DNA from 3 places in the Mesorhizobium sp. WSM4813 genome. Region 3 is predicted to be linked to each of the others. Evidence: predicted binding sites of a transcription regulator. Region 3 holds the regulator's gene; each other region holds the start of a gene.
The links. The regulator PhoB, encoded in region 3, activates phosphate uptake and scavenging genes when phosphate is short. The targets are predictions, from matches to a motif close to TGTCATNNANCTGTCAT.

Region 1: the regulator PhoB is predicted to act here: its motif matches at 1,286-1,302, upstream of AC0L25_RS07900 (DUF4956 domain-containing protein).
Region 2: the regulator PhoB is predicted to act here: its motif matches at 1,102-1,118, upstream of AC0L25_RS29835 (RNA degradosome polyphosphate kinase).

The regions. Positions count from the first base shown of each region.
Region 1 covers NZ_JBVVQU010000010.1:62,177-67,037, forward strand. The annotation lists gene AC0L25_RS07895 (ABC-type transport auxiliary lipoprotein family protein) at 36-650, shown strand; gene AC0L25_RS07900 (DUF4956 domain-containing protein) at 1,519-2,112, shown strand; gene AC0L25_RS07905 (polyphosphate polymerase domain-containing protein) at 2,090-2,920, shown strand; gene AC0L25_RS07910 (esterase-like activity of phytase family protein) at 2,992-3,891, shown strand; gene AC0L25_RS07915 (hypothetical protein) at 3,962-4,087, opposite strand; gene AC0L25_RS07920 (sensor histidine kinase) at 4,463-4,861, shown strand, end outside.
Region 2 covers NZ_JBVVQU010000081.1:661-5,521, forward strand. The annotation lists gene AC0L25_RS29825 (FAD-dependent monooxygenase) at 1-698, opposite strand, end outside; gene AC0L25_RS29830 (zinc-finger domain-containing protein) at 717-962, opposite strand; gene AC0L25_RS29835 (RNA degradosome polyphosphate kinase) at 1,281-3,482, shown strand; gene ppx (exopolyphosphatase) at 3,482-4,861, shown strand, end outside.
Region 3 covers NZ_JBVVQU010000007.1:81,848-86,708, forward strand. The annotation lists gene xylF (D-xylose ABC transporter substrate-binding protein) at 129-1,169, opposite strand; gene AC0L25_RS05860 (ROK family protein) at 1,436-2,683, shown strand; gene phoB (phosphate regulon transcriptional regulator PhoB) at 2,955-3,644, opposite strand; gene phoU (phosphate signaling complex protein PhoU) at 3,661-4,368, opposite strand; gene pstB (phosphate ABC transporter ATP-binding protein PstB) at 4,407-4,861, opposite strand, start outside.

The sequences.
Region 1 (4,861 bases), on a different contig from region 3:
TTCGGGGACAACGGGGATCGCGTGTGAAGTCGGTGGTGCTTAAATTGGGCGGGGTCAAATCAGGCGGGCTCAAAGCGGGTGTGGCATTGCTTACGCTTTCGCTAGCCAGTTGCGCGTTCTTGCCGGGCGGCGGGCCGGCGCCCCTGGATACATTCGAACTGTCGGCGCCGCCGCTCGATGCGCGCGGCCGCAGCCGCCGCCAGATCCTCATTGCCCAACCCTCCGCGCTCAAGGCGCTGGACAGCCAGAACATCGTCATCAAGCCGTCCGTGCGTTCGATCCAGTACCTCAAGGGCGCGCAATGGGCCGATCGGCTGCCGCTGATCGTGCAGGCGCGGCTGGCCGAGACATTCCAGCGCTCGGGCAGCTTCGCCGGTGTCGGCAAGCCGGGCGAGGGGCTGGCGATCGACTATCAGGTGATCGTCGAGGTCCGTTCCTTCGAAGTCCGGGTTGACGGCGGCGAACATGCCGAGGTCGAGCTGTTCGTGCGGATACTGAACGACCGCAATGGCGAGGTGCGCGCCTCGAAGAGCTTCACCGCGACCGCGCCGGTCTCGGGCAGCGGCAACCAGGCCTATGTCAGCGCGCTCGACATTGCGTTCGGCGATGCCGCCAAGGACATCGTTCGCTGGACCGATTCGGTGATTTGACACAGCCAGGGCCGCCGAGCGCAGCTTAGGACCAAACTCAATGGTCAGGTTTCGGTCGCAAACCAGCCATTCACTGCCCGGCAGACGGGGGTCTGCAGAGTTCGAAAGCGGTCGCAGAAGCCTAACATGAAGGTCTGCCACCCCTGTTGGGGTCAGAACAAGAACTGTTCCCGTAGACACGCCTCTCGGCTCATAGGCGAGCCGCACTTCGAGCATGCGCTTTTCAGGCTGTTCAACTCGCGTTCGACACGGTCATGCACCGCCCTCCCAGACGCTCACTTCCGCCATCGGCTTCGACCCCGAGGTTATCGTTCGCTCGGGGCTCTGCACAGCAGTGTGAAGCAAACCTCGCACCGGATTATCCTTGTAGGCCTGCCAATGCAGGATGAGGAGCAGGAGCGCCGCGGGGAACGAGCTGACGGCCGCCAAGCGTGAGCCGGCGTCTTGACCTGTCTTCTGATGCCCGCCCTCCGCCCCTGACTCGGTGCGACAAAGGTCGCGAAGCCGGCCGCGATCTTGAGAACTTCGACCGGTTCTTACCGGACTCTAATCTTACGTTCTCCAAAATCTAATCTGCGGCTCTCCAAAATCTCGCCGGGATCACACGTGGTCTTAGCCGGCCTAGTTCATAAAGGTGTCATCGGACTGTCACATTCGCGAAATGCCTCCGGGCAAGCTGTTGATCGTAAACAAACTTGGCGCTGCCACCTGTTTCGGATGTTCTGACTTTCCAACGGAATAGAAACGAAAATCGCCCGTTCTCCACGTCAGCGCCACGGATGGCGCCACGGAACAAACCAGGAGCTGAAATGCATATTATCCGGCTGACTTTGGTGGGGGTGCCCGGCGTCGCTGTGGCGAGTGCGTCATGAATCGCGACCTCCTGCAGGCCCTACAAGATCCGCTCGCGGCTCAGTCGATCAGGTTCGCCATGAACCTTGTCGGAATGATGCTGCTTGTCTTCGGCATGTATTATCGACGGTACCGCGACAAGGAATTGGTCACGGCCGCAGCGCTGTTCAATATATTCGTCTTCGCAGTGCTGACCATCCTGTCGTCGGTGAATTTCAGCGTGGCAGCCGGTTTTGGTCTGTTCGCCATTCTGGCGCTGTTCACGCTGCGCTCCGAGCCTCTGACAAAGACCGAGATGACCTATTTCTTCGGCAGCGTCGCTATCGCCGTCATCTCTTCGGTGCAGGGAACCACGCTGCCCTTCGCTGCGATGGTCGTGCTCTTCGTGCTGGTCGGCGCCTATATCGTCGATCATCCGAAGATGCTGCAATCGGTCAGCGGGGCGAAGGTCACGCTGGATAAAATCCACCTAACGTTACTGTCTGACCCCAAGACCACGCGCGCCGAACTCTCGGAGCGCCTGGGCGTCGACGTGCTGTCCTATCAGGTTCTCCAACTCGACTACATCACGGAATTGGCGAGGCTCAATGTCTTCTATCGCAAACACTGACGCTTGGCTGGAGCGGGCTTTCGCCCCGATCAGCCTGGATGCTCTCAACGCAAAGGCCGAGATGCTGGAGCGGCTCGACAACAAATATGTCATCGGGGCGGCCGTACTTCGCCGCGCCGCGGCTGAACTGGCAACGCACTTCGATATTCTTGAGATCGGCGGGCGCCGGATATTCACCTACGAAACCTGCTATTTCGACGATGCGGACCGGCAGAGTTATTTCAATCATCATCAGGGCCGGCGCAGGCGGGCGAAAGTCCGAATCCGGAAATACATTGAGGCAGGGCTGTGCTTCGTCGAGGTGAAGCTCAAGGACAAGCGCGGCGTCACCATCAAGAAGCGACTGCCCTACGATCCTGTCAAATTCGGTGTCCTTGACGAGACAGCTCTGGGTTATGTCCACGGCGTCTATTTCGACCAGTATCGTCAGGACTTTCCATACGAACTCTCGCGGGTCATCGACATGCGCTATGTCCGCATGACGCTTGTCGCCAAGGAGGGCGCCGAGCGTATGACGATCGATAGCCAGCTGCGTTTTTTTGCTCCTGGCTCATCGCACGCCGTTCGTGATGATCGCTTCATCCTGGAAACGAAATCCGCGAACGGCAATGGGATAGCCGACCGCATTCTGCGGACGCTGCACCAGCACCCCACCAAGCATTGTTCAAAATACTGCACGGCGATCGCGATCCTGAACCAGGGAACGAAGCACAACAAGTTTCTTCCGGCTCTCCGCAAGCTTGGGAGCGTTCCCGCGCAACAACTCGAATTGGCCACCTCACCGATCGAAAAGGAATTAGCCGCATGACAAACCCAAACGGAATTCGCCGCATGTTCAACGGTCTTGCATGGGCTTCGCTGCTGCTTGCCTCAACCGCGATGACAACTCCGAGTGCGGTCGGAGCCGGCGCGGCAAGCCTGGAGGCCTTGGACAGCATGGAGGTGCCCGCGGAGGGCGCAAACGGAATGAGAATCGAGGAATTCTCCGGCCTGGCCTGGGATGACGATGAGCAACTTCTCTATGCGGTCTCCGATGGCGGCGTTCTCCATCATTTTCGCGTTCGCATGGACGGGACCCAGATCGCGGAGATCCAACCCGTCTTCTCCGTCCCGATCGCGGCGACGGCAAGTCAAGCTCCCGGCGGGTCCGTCACCAATGCGGAAGGCCTCACCGCGCTCAATGACGACAATGGCGAGCGATCCGACACCGAGTTGCTGATCGCGTTCGAAGACGGGCCCGCGATTGTCCGCTTTACACCGCAAGGAAAAAAGATCGGTGACATATCACTGCCTGGTCCGTTGGCGGACGAGACGCAATACAGCAAGAAAAACAGCCGCCTTGAAGCGGTCGCGTTCGACAAGCGTCATGGCATGCTGACGGCGCCGGAACGGCCCCTAGAGGGCCAGCCAGAAGACAGCCACACGCTTTATGCGGCTGACGGAACGACCTGGTCCTTCCAGGCTTTCCAGCCCGATAGCAGGCTCAAGGCGATCCAGAAGTTGCCGGACGGCAATCTCCTTGTTCTGGAACGAACCCGCGAGGAAAAGGGCGGCGCACCGACAGCGCGCCTGCGCTATCTCGACTTTGCTGCGTGCTCCGCTGAACGGGAGTGCCGCCTTGCCGAGCTTTCAGCCGTGCCTGATGCAATGCTAGTGAACAACTTCGAGGGACTGGCCCGCCTCTCGGATGACCTGTTTCTCATGGTCACCGACAAGACAAAGAAGGACGCCGAACCGACGACTTTCGTCCTGTTCAAGGTCACGGCGACCCGTGAATAAGCAACCGATGGCAGAGCAATGAAGCCGCCCGCGCCACGGGCCTGGAGGCGATCAAGCTGGCTCGGCGGCGTCAGCGTGAAAGCCACGGGGAAGATAAGCCAGGCGCCGCCGAAACCAGTTCGGCGACGATTCTCTCACTTGCCGCGCGGTTTGGCATGCCGGTATCAACCACGCACAGCATCTCGACCGCGATCATGGGCGCCCGCGTGCGTTGAACTGGACGGTGATCGAGCGAATCGTCTGGGCGTGGATACTGACGATCCCGGCCGCGGGGCGGTGTGGCCTACGGCTTGCTGAGGTTGTTTGAGGTGTTCGGCTGGGCCTAGCCTCTCGCGAGGTAACGTCGCAAATTTCGGACGGCACGACTGTATTCTCACCAATTTCTAACCTGAATCTCCCGTATCCTTAATCGCGGGTCCTCTATGTTTGCCTCGGTGCTGGAACGGCGTCGCGGAAATGTTGCGCCGATCCGCGCGAGCCGATCCTGCACGGTGGCCTGCTCTGCCGCGAAGGGGGACATGAGTATTCATGAATCCGATCGGTTTCGGATTCTCAACGCCGATGGACACCGATGGGCATCCGGTCTCGCATTCTTTTATTTCAGCTCATTGTCGTGGGGGCAGTCGTGATGATGGCGGCTATCGTCTACATCACCATTCGCTCGACAACCTATTACACACAGCGTGTGCAATGGGCCAACAACCAACTGGAAGCTGTCACCGCACTTACCGTCAACGCCAATCGATACTCCGAGCAGATCGCCGAGTTCCTGTTGATTGGCGAACCGGAGCGTCCCGACTACGAGAGCGCCCGCGCCGAACTTGAGGCAGGATTCGATAAGCTCGAGGAGTTGACCAGGCGCGAGGCCGAGTTTCTGGTGGGCAGCAGCGATCAAGAGGACGGCGGTGACGAGATCTTCCGCATCACGCGGATGCGCACGCTCTACGGAGAAATCGCCAAAGCCACTTCC
Region 2 (4,861 bases), on a different contig from region 3:
GTGCCGTTGCTGACCGGATAGGCGACGAGGTGGAAGCCGGGATGCAGGAAGGTGGTCACGCAATTGGCGGCGCCGACCGCCGCAAGCGCTTCTCCCGCGACACTGTCTGCACTGATCGTAGCGCGCCAGGCAAGCTCGCCCGAAAACCGGCTTTTGGCCGCAAACCCGCCAAAAGCGCGGATAGCCGACCAGACGCCGTCGGCGCCGATCAGCAGAAAGCCGTCGGCTTCGACTGTCTTGCCGGCAATCTCGACTGTTGCCGTAGTATGGCGCGGTCCTGCGGCGACGCCGCCGACGCGCGCGCCGGTGACGAGACTGATTTCCGGCTGTTCGGCAAGGCGCGCCATCAGCGCGTCTTGCAGGTCAGCCCGATGAGCGACGAGATAGGGGGCCTGCCAGCGCCCTTCGGCTGCTTCGCCAAGCGGCACCCGCGCCAGCTCGCGCAGCGTGGCGGCGTCCTTGAGCACGACCGCCTCCGGCCGCACCGCCGCCGGCAACAGCCGGTCGAGCACGCCGAGCTGGCGAAGGATGCGCGTTGCGTTGGGTGAGAGCTGGATACCGGCGCCGGCCGCTTCGAGGCGCGGCGCCTGTTCGAACAGCCGCACCAGATAGCCGCGCTCGGAAAATGCCAGCGCCGCAGTCAGTCCGGCGACGCCGGCTCCGGCGATAACAACCTGCCGGGACCGGGTGTCGTCCATGGGGATGGCGTGCGCGTGTCAGGCGGCCTGGTCGATATAGAGGCATCCCGCAGGCTGCGTTTCCGTCGCCTTCAGCTTTGGCGAATAGCGATAAAGCGTCGAGCAATAGGGGCAGACCTTTTCATTGTCGTCTCCCATGTCGAGAAACACATGCGGATGGTCGAAAGGCGGGTTGGCGCCGGTGCACATGAACTCCTTGACGCCGATGTCGATCGCCGCATAGCCCGCATCGTTCTGGAAATGGGGAATGGAACCGCCTGCCATCGTCGTCTCCTGCATTTGCCGCATGACCCCGGATCATGCGCAAAATCAAAATTCCACCGCGTCCTGTGCGCGTCCAAGGAACGCGCCGCGCTGTAGCTGGATTGCATCTGGATCATAAGCTGTCTCTTTGCAAGATCGATGAAATCAAACTGTCGTAAAAGCCTGTCACAGGATAAGCTAAGCCGGTTAAGGCATGGCCCCGAAAACCGAATTCGGTTCGCTGGGGATCGTGCGTAGCTTAAGAGTGGTAGAGCGTCCTTTGCGCGTCCGCAAAGACGCGCGACGCTGTGGCCAGCGGGTGCGAAACGAGCAGGAACCATGAACGAATTAAAGCCGGTGCAGAGCGAATTCACCACTGTCGAGGTGGCGAGCCCAGAGGGCGGCAACCCGGACCGCTTCGTCAACCGCGAGTTTTCCTGGCTGCAATTCAACCGCCGCGTCCTCGAGGAATCGCTGAACGCCAATCATCCGCTGCTCGAGCGTGTCCGCTTCCTGTCGATTTCGGCCGCCAATCTCGACGAGTTCTTCATGGTCCGTGTCGCCGGGCTCGCCGGCCAGGTTCGCGAAGGCATCAAGCTGAAGAGCCCGGACGGCCGCACCCCCGAACAACAGCTGGAACAATTGCTGCGCGAGGTCGAGCGCCTGCAGGAGGACCAGCAGAAGAGCCTTTCCGCGCTGATGCTGCTGCTCGACAAGGAAGGCATCGAGAGCATCAGCCGCGATGCGCTGACCAAGGACGAGAAGACCTGGCTCGAGGATCATTTCCAGGAGCAGGTGTTTCCGGTGCTCACACCGCTTTCGATCGACCCGGCGCATCCGTTCCCGTTCATTCCCAATCTCGGCTTCTCGATGGCCCTGCAACTGCGCCATCGCAGGAATGGCGAAGAGATGAGCGCGCTGCTGCGTCTGCCGGTGGCGCTGAAGCGCTTCATCCGCTTGCCTGACCGCAAGCGTCATGTCCGCTTCATTCCGCTGGAAGAGGCGGTCGGTCTCTATATCGGCAAGCTGTTCCCCGGCTACGAAGTCAAGGGCTCCGGCACGTTCCGCATCATCCGCGACAGTGACATCGAGGTTGAGGAGGAGTCCGAGGATCTCGTGCGCCTGTTCGAGACGGCGCTGAAGCGCCGCCGCCGCGGCTCGGTCATCCGCATCGAATTCGATAAGCTGATGCCGGCCGAACTGCGCGAGTTCGTCGCCGGCGAGCTTGCCGTCTCGTCGAGCCGCATCAGCGTGCTCACCGGTCCGCTGGCTCTCAGCCAGATTTCCGAGATCGTCGCCATCGCCCGCGACGATCTCAAATTCACGCCCTATAATCCGCGCTTTCCCGAGCGCATCCGCGAGCATGGCGGTGACTGTTTTGCCGCCATCCGCGAGAAGGACATCATCGTTCATCATCCCTACGAATCCTTCGACGTGGTGGTGCAGTTTCTGCGCCAGGCGATGGCCGACCCGGAAGTGGTGGCGATCAAGCAGACGCTCTATCGCACCTCAAACGACAGCCCGATCGTGCGCGCTTTGGTCGACGCGGCGGAGGCCGGCAAGTCGGTGACGGCGCTGGTCGAGCTCAAGGCGCGCTTCGACGAGGAAGCCAACATCCGCTGGGCGCGCGACCTCGAGCGCGCCGGCGTTCAGGTCGTGTTCGGCTTCCTCGAGTTGAAGACCCACGCGAAAATGTCGCTGGTGGTGCGGCGCGAGGACGGCAAGCTGCGCAACTACGTGCATCTCGGCACCGGCAACTACCACCCGGTCACCGCGCGCATCTACACCGACCTGTCTTTTTTCACCACCGCTCCGACGATCGCCCGCGATGTCGCCCAGCTTTTCAATTTCATCACCGGCTACGCCGAGCCGACCGATGAGATGCGGCTGGCCATCTCGCCGTTCACGCTGCGCAAACGTATCCTCAAGCACATTTCGGACGAGATTGCCCATGCGCTGGAGGGCAGGCCGGCCCGCATCTGGATGAAGATGAATTCGCTGGTCGACCCGATCATCATCGACGCGCTCTATGACGCCAGCCGCGCTGGCGTCGAGATCGATCTCGTCGTGCGCGGCATCTGCTGCCTGCGGCCCCAGGTGCCGGGCCTGTCGGAGAACATAAGGGTCAAGTCGATCGTCGGCCGCTTCCTCGAACACAGTCGCATCTATTGTTTCGGCAACGGCCACGGATTGCCGTCGGACGGGGCGGTCGTCTACATCTCATCGGCCGATTTGATGCCGCGCAATCTCGACCGCCGCGTCGAAACCATGGTGCCGATCACCAATCCAACGGTGCATGAACAAGTCCTCGGCCAGATCATGCTGGGCAACATCATGGACAACCAGCAAAGTTTCGACGTATTGGCTGACGGAACCTCCCGGCGCGCCACGCTTGAGGAGGGCGAGGAACCGTTCAACGCGCAGGAATATTTCATGACCAATCCGAGCCTTTCCGGACGGGGCGATGCGCTGAAATCGCATGCGCCCAAGCGCATCGCGCAGTTCAAGCGCCGCAAGAAAAACGCCGCAGCGACCGGCTGATGATTTCAACGTCCCAGGGCCGGCTTCAGGACCGCCGACCGCTGTCCATCATCGACATCGGGTCGAACTCGATCCGTCTTGTCGTCTATGAGGGGCTGGCGCGCTCACCGACCACGCTGTTCAACGAAAAGATGCTGGCCGGCCTCGGCCGCGGCATCGTCTCGACCGGAAAGCTCGATCCCGAGGCGGTGACCCGCTCGATGGAAGAATTCCGGCGTTTTCGCGCGCTTTCCGAGCAGGCCGGCGCCGAGCATATGTACGTGCTGGCAACCGCCGCCGCCCGCGAGGCGGTCAACGGCCCCGATTTCATCCACCGCGCCGAAGATGTGCTCAAGACCGAGGTCCAGGTGCTGAGCGGGCGCCAGGAAGCGCATTATTCCGCACTCGGCGTCATTTCCGGCTTCCACCCGGCCAACGGCATCGCCGGCGACCTCGGCGGCGGCAGCCTCGAACTGGTCGACGTTGATGGCGAGGCAATCGGCGATGGCATCACGCTGCCGCTGGGCGGCCTGCGCCTGCAGGACATGGCCAAGAACTCACTGGCCCAGGCGGCAAAGATAGCGCGCGACGAGCTCGCGAAGGCAAAGCTCCTGAAAGGCGGACAGGGCAGGCCGTTCTATGCGGTCGGCGGCACCTGGCGAAACCTCGCCCGGCTGTACATGGAAATGACCAGCTATCCGCTGAGCGTCATGCACCATTACGAGATCGGCATCGACAGCGCTGCGAACTTCCTCAAGCAGGTCGCCAAGGGCGAGATCGAGAAGATACGGGGTATCGAGGGCGTCTCAAAGAACCGCCGCTCGCTGCTGCCTTATGGCGCCATCGTGCTGCAGGAGATCATGGCGGCGATGCAGCCGTCCAAGATCATCGTCTCGGCGCTGGGCGTGCGCGAGGGCTTTCTCTACTCGCTGCTCGACAAAGCCGAGCAGAAGGCAGATCCGCTGATCTCAGCCTCGGAGGAACTCGCCCGGCTGCGTTCGCGCTCGGTCACCCACGCGCATGAGCTTGTCGAGTGGACGGGCAAGACCTTCGCCGCCTTCGGCATCGAGGAGACCGTCGACGAGGCGCGTTACCGCCAGGCCGCCTGTCTGCTTGCCGACATCGGCTGGCGCGCGCATCCCGAATATCGCGGCAAGCAGTCGCTCAACATCATTGCCCACGCCTCCTTCATCGGCGTCGACCATCCCGGCCGCGCCTTCCTTGCGCTGGCCAACGCCTACCGTCATGAGGGCATCTTCAACGAATCGATCGCGCCGGAAATCAAGGCGCTGGCAACGCCGCGCTATATCGAGCGCGCCCGCGTCCTGGCCGCCGTGATGCGCGTCGTCTACCTGCTGACGGCGGCGATGCCGGGCGTCATGCCGCGGCTGAAATGGGAA
Region 3 (4,861 bases):
GGATTGCCGTCTGCCGCGGATGCCGGAAGCAGCTTAGAAGTTACCCGCGAGAAGCGGAAAAACAATTCTTTTTGAAAAAACGCCGCGGCGTGAAGCCGCGGCGTTTCAGGCTTCTTGCGAAGGCCGGATCAGTTGCAGACCGGGACAGTGCCCGCCGCCACGCCGGCGCAGACCTCTTCCTTCTTGATCCAGCCCGCGTCGATGACGACGTTGAGATTGTCCTTGGTGATGGCAATCGGCGTCAGGAACAGCGACTTGACGACATTGCCGCCCGGCGTGGTGAAGTCCTTGACGCCCGAAATGTCGGTCATCTGCTTGCCGTCGGCAAGCTGCGAGGCGATCTCGGCAGCGTTCTTGCCGAGCTCGCGCGCGTCTTTCCACACCGATACGGTCTGCGTGCCGAGCGCGATGCGGTTCAGCGCGGCATGGTCGCCGTCCTGGCCCGACACCGGGACGGATCCGGCCAAGCCTTGCGCCGTCAGCGCCGCGACGACGCCACCGGCGGTGCCGTCATTGGCGGCAACCACCGCATCGACCTTGTTGTCGTTGGCGGTCAGGAACTGTTCCATATTCTTCTGGGCGTTGGCGGGAAGCCAGCCGTCCGTATAGGCCTCGCCGACATTCTTGATCTTGCCGCTGTCGATGGCGTCCTTGAGCACTTCCATGGAGCCGGCGAACAGGAAATCGGCATTCGGATCGGCGCCCGAGCCCTTGATGAAGACGTAATTGCCTTCCGGCGCCACCTTGAACACTTCGCGGGCCTGCATGCGGCCGACTTCCTGGTTGTCGAAGGTCAGATAGAAGACGTCCTTGTTCTCGATCAGCCGGTCATAGCCGACGACGGGAATGCCTTCGTCCAGCGCCTTCTGCACCGCCGGCCCGATGGCCGAGGCATCCTGCGCAAGGATGATCAGCGCGTTGGCGCCTTGCGAGATCAGGCTCTCGACGTCGGTCAGCTGCTTGCCGGGATTGGACTGTGCATCGGCGGAAATATACTTGTCGCCGGCCGCCTCGATCGCCGTCTTCATGGCGGCTTCGTCGGTCTTCCAGCGCTCTTCCTGGAAATTCGACCACGAAACGCCAATGACCTTGTCCTTCGCCTGTGCGACCGACGCGAGCGTCAGCGACATGGCGACCCCCGCCAGAATGGCGGCTGTGAATCTCTTCATGATATTCCTCCCTGCGCCGCGTACGGCACGACCAGACTGGCCCGAAGGCCGGCACAAAGGCTCTATTTTTTCGAGCCTCGAAAAAATACTGGTCCGACGCCGAAGCGCTGTCAACATCAAACCTGGTCGATCTTGATGTCCCTGCCGACTTATTTCGAGTCTCGGAATAAATAATGACAGGGCCCGCTGCCTCTGCGAGTATTTGTCGGACATTACCGACGGCTTCCGATCCATGAGCGGCCGCGGCAATAGGGAGGAAGCAAAGAATGTCGGTTGGAATCCGTCATGACGATTTGCGCCGGCGCAACCGGGCCATGGTGATTTCGGCCGTGCGCCGGGCCGGCCAGCCGTCGCGGACCGAGATCGCCGCAACCACCGCCCTCAGCCATTCGACCATATCGGCGATCTCTTCCGACCTGATCCAGGAAGGCATCCTGACCGAGATCAAGGCGAGCGAGACCGTTTCGATGAAACGCGGCCGACCGCAGGTCGGCCTCAGCCTCAATCCGGAAGCCGCTGCGGTCTTGGCGGTCGTGTTGTCGCTGAATTTCCTGTCGGTCGCCGTCATCGACTATGCCGGACAGGTGGTCGCCGAGGAACAACGCCGGCTGGACACGCTGACCATGTCGCGCGACGAGCTGATCGGCGAATGTGTCGCCATCGTCCGGCGGCGGCTCGAAGACCCCGACCTCGATGTCCAAAGCGTCGCCCGCATCGCGCTGGCGATCCAGGGCATCACCGATTCCCATGCGCGCGCCATGTTGTGGTCGCCGATCACGCCGCAGACGAATATCGCCTTCGCCGACATTCTGGAACGCGAGTTCGGCATCCCGGCCATCATGGAGAACGACTGCAACATGATGGCCGTGGCGCTGCGTTGGCGCGACCCGGATCGCTACCGCGATGATTTCATCGCCATCCTGCTCTCGCATGGCATCGGTATGGGGCTGGTGCTGAAGAGCGAACTGTTCACCGGCACCCATTCCTCAGGCGGTGAATTCGGCCACATGATCCATCGGCCGGGCGGCGCGCTTTGCCGCTGCGGGCGGCGTGGCTGCGTCGAGGCCTATGCCGGCAACTACGCCATCTGGCGCAACGCAAGGCAATTGAGCGAGAACGCCGAGCCGGTCGCCGATGTCAGCGACGCCGCGATGCGGGCACTGGCGGCCCGGGCGCGCCAGACGGACGGACCGGAGCGCGAAGCCTACCGCAAGGCTGGCGAAGCACTCGGCTTCGGGCTCGGCAGCCTATTCGCGCTGATCGATCCGGCGCCGGTCGCCATGGTCGGCGCCAGCGCTGCCGCCTTCGACCTGATCGAGCCGGCCCTGCGCGAGGCCATCGCCCAGACCGCCGGCGGCCAGCATTCGGGTTCGATTTCCTTCGACACCGAGCCGAACGAACTGCCGCTGATCCGCGAAGGCTGTGCCATGCGGGCGCTGAGTTTCGTCGACCAGGAGATTTTCGCGCCGGGCATCCAGGCGCGAGCCGGCTCGGTCGGAAAGAACGTGGCTTGAATTCGAAGGCAGGGATCGCCGGATCGCGACTTGGGGATGTGTTGAGATTCAGGTCAGGCCGAGTCGAGAACAGTGGGTTCCGAGAACCGGAGCGGAGCGTACTTTTGGGTACGTGAGCCCGCGCATGACCCCGAAATCGAGATCGATTTCGGAAGGGTCATGCGCAAAATCAAAGCTCTACAGCGTCCTTTGCGCGCCCAACAGGGGCGCGCGGCGCTGTAGGTAAGCGCAGGAAGCCGCCGGTCGCAGGCCGGCATCACCTGAATATCAGCTAGTCTTCCCTGATCGCATAGCCCGCGCCGCGGATGGTGCGGATGACATCGGGCATGCGACCATTGTTGACCGCCTTGCGCAACCGTCCGACATGGACGTCCACCGTGCGCTCGTCAATGTAGATCGTCTCGCCCCAGACATTGTCGAGCAACTGGCTGCGCGAGAAGACCCGACCCGGGTGCCGCATCATGAATTCGAGCAGCCGGAACTCGGTTGGCCCGAGCCGGATCTCGCTCTTCTTGCGATAGACCCTGTGCGACTCGCGATCGAGCACGATGTCGCCGACCTTCAGCACGCTGGACAGCACTTCGGGCTTGGCGCGGCGCAGCAGCGCCTTGACCCTGGCCATGAATTCCGGTGTCGAGAACGGCTTGACCAGATAGTCGTCGGCTCCCGTGGAAAGGCCGCGCACCCGGTCGCTCTCCTCGCCGCGCGCGGTCAGCATGATGATCGGCAGTCGCTCGGTTTCGGGACGCACCCGAAGGCGCCGGCAAAGCTCGATGCCGGAAACCGCCGGCACCATCCAGTCGAGCACCAGCAGATCGGGCACGTTTTCCTGCAGCCGGATTTCGGCCTCGTCGCCGCGCGTCACCACCTCAACCTGATAACCTTCGGATTCCAGATTGTAGCGAAGGAGGACGCCCAGCGGCTCTTCGTCCTCCACCACCATGATGCGCGGCGCGATCATCGGCCGGTCACTCCTGTCATGTCGCCGACGCCGACATGGTCGTTTCGTCGAGCTTCGGGCGATCCGCCGGCAATTGCTGCCCGGTCACGACATAGTAGGCGTTTTCGGCGATGTTGGTGACATGATCGCCGATACGCTCGAGATTCTTGGCGCAGAACAGAAGATGCGTGCAGGCGGTGATGTTGCGCGGATCCTCCATCATGTAGGTCAGGAGTTCGCGAAAAACCGCCGTGTATTTCACGTCGATCTTCTGGTCGTCGGCGCGCAGTTCTTTCAACGCGCCGGCATTGCGCGCCACATAGTGCTCGACCACGCCGCGGAGCTGCACAAGAACGAGATCCGCCATCGCGTCGATACCGTGCGACAGATTACGCGGCGTGGCGCTCTGCCCGACTGCGCTGACCCGCTTGGCTATGTTCTTGGCCAAATCGCCGATGCGCTCGAGATCACCGGCCATGCGGATTGCGCCAACCACGGCGCGCAGATCTTGCGCCATCGGCTGCCGCTTGGCGATCAGCGTGATCGCACTATCGTCGAGTTCGCGCTGCCGCGCATCCATGATGGCGTCGTCCGAGACGACGCGCTGCGCCATCGCATTGTCTGACGCAAGCAACGCGCGGATCGAGGCTGCGACCATCGCGGCGGCGAGCTCGTCCATGTCGCGGATCAGCCTGTCGATGTGCTCCAGTTCCTCGTCGAAAGATGCGACGGTGTGTTCACCCATGATACTGTCCTCGTGTTCGAAATTCGCCGCCGGACCGCTCAGCCGAACCGGCCGGTGATGTAGTCCTGGGTGCGCTTGTCGTCGGGATTGGTGAACATCTTGTCGGTCGCGCCCTCCTCGACCAGATAGCCGAGATGGAACATCGCCGTGCGTTGCGACACGCGCGCGGCCTGCTGCATCGAATGGGTGACGATGACGATCGTGTAGTTCTGGCGCAGTTCGTCGATCAGTTCCTCGACGCGGGCGGTGGCGATCGGATCCAACGCCGAACAGGGCTCGTCCATCAGGATTACTTCCGGCGACACGGCGATGGCGCGCGCGATGCACAGGCGCTGCTGCTGTCCGCCGGAGAGGCCGGTGCCCGACTCGAGCAGGCGATCCTTGACCTCGTTGAACAGGCCGGCCTTCTTCAGGCTCGATTCGACGATGCCGTCCAACTCGGCCTTGCTCCTGGCCAGGCCGTGAATGCGCGGACCGTAGGCGACGTTTTCAT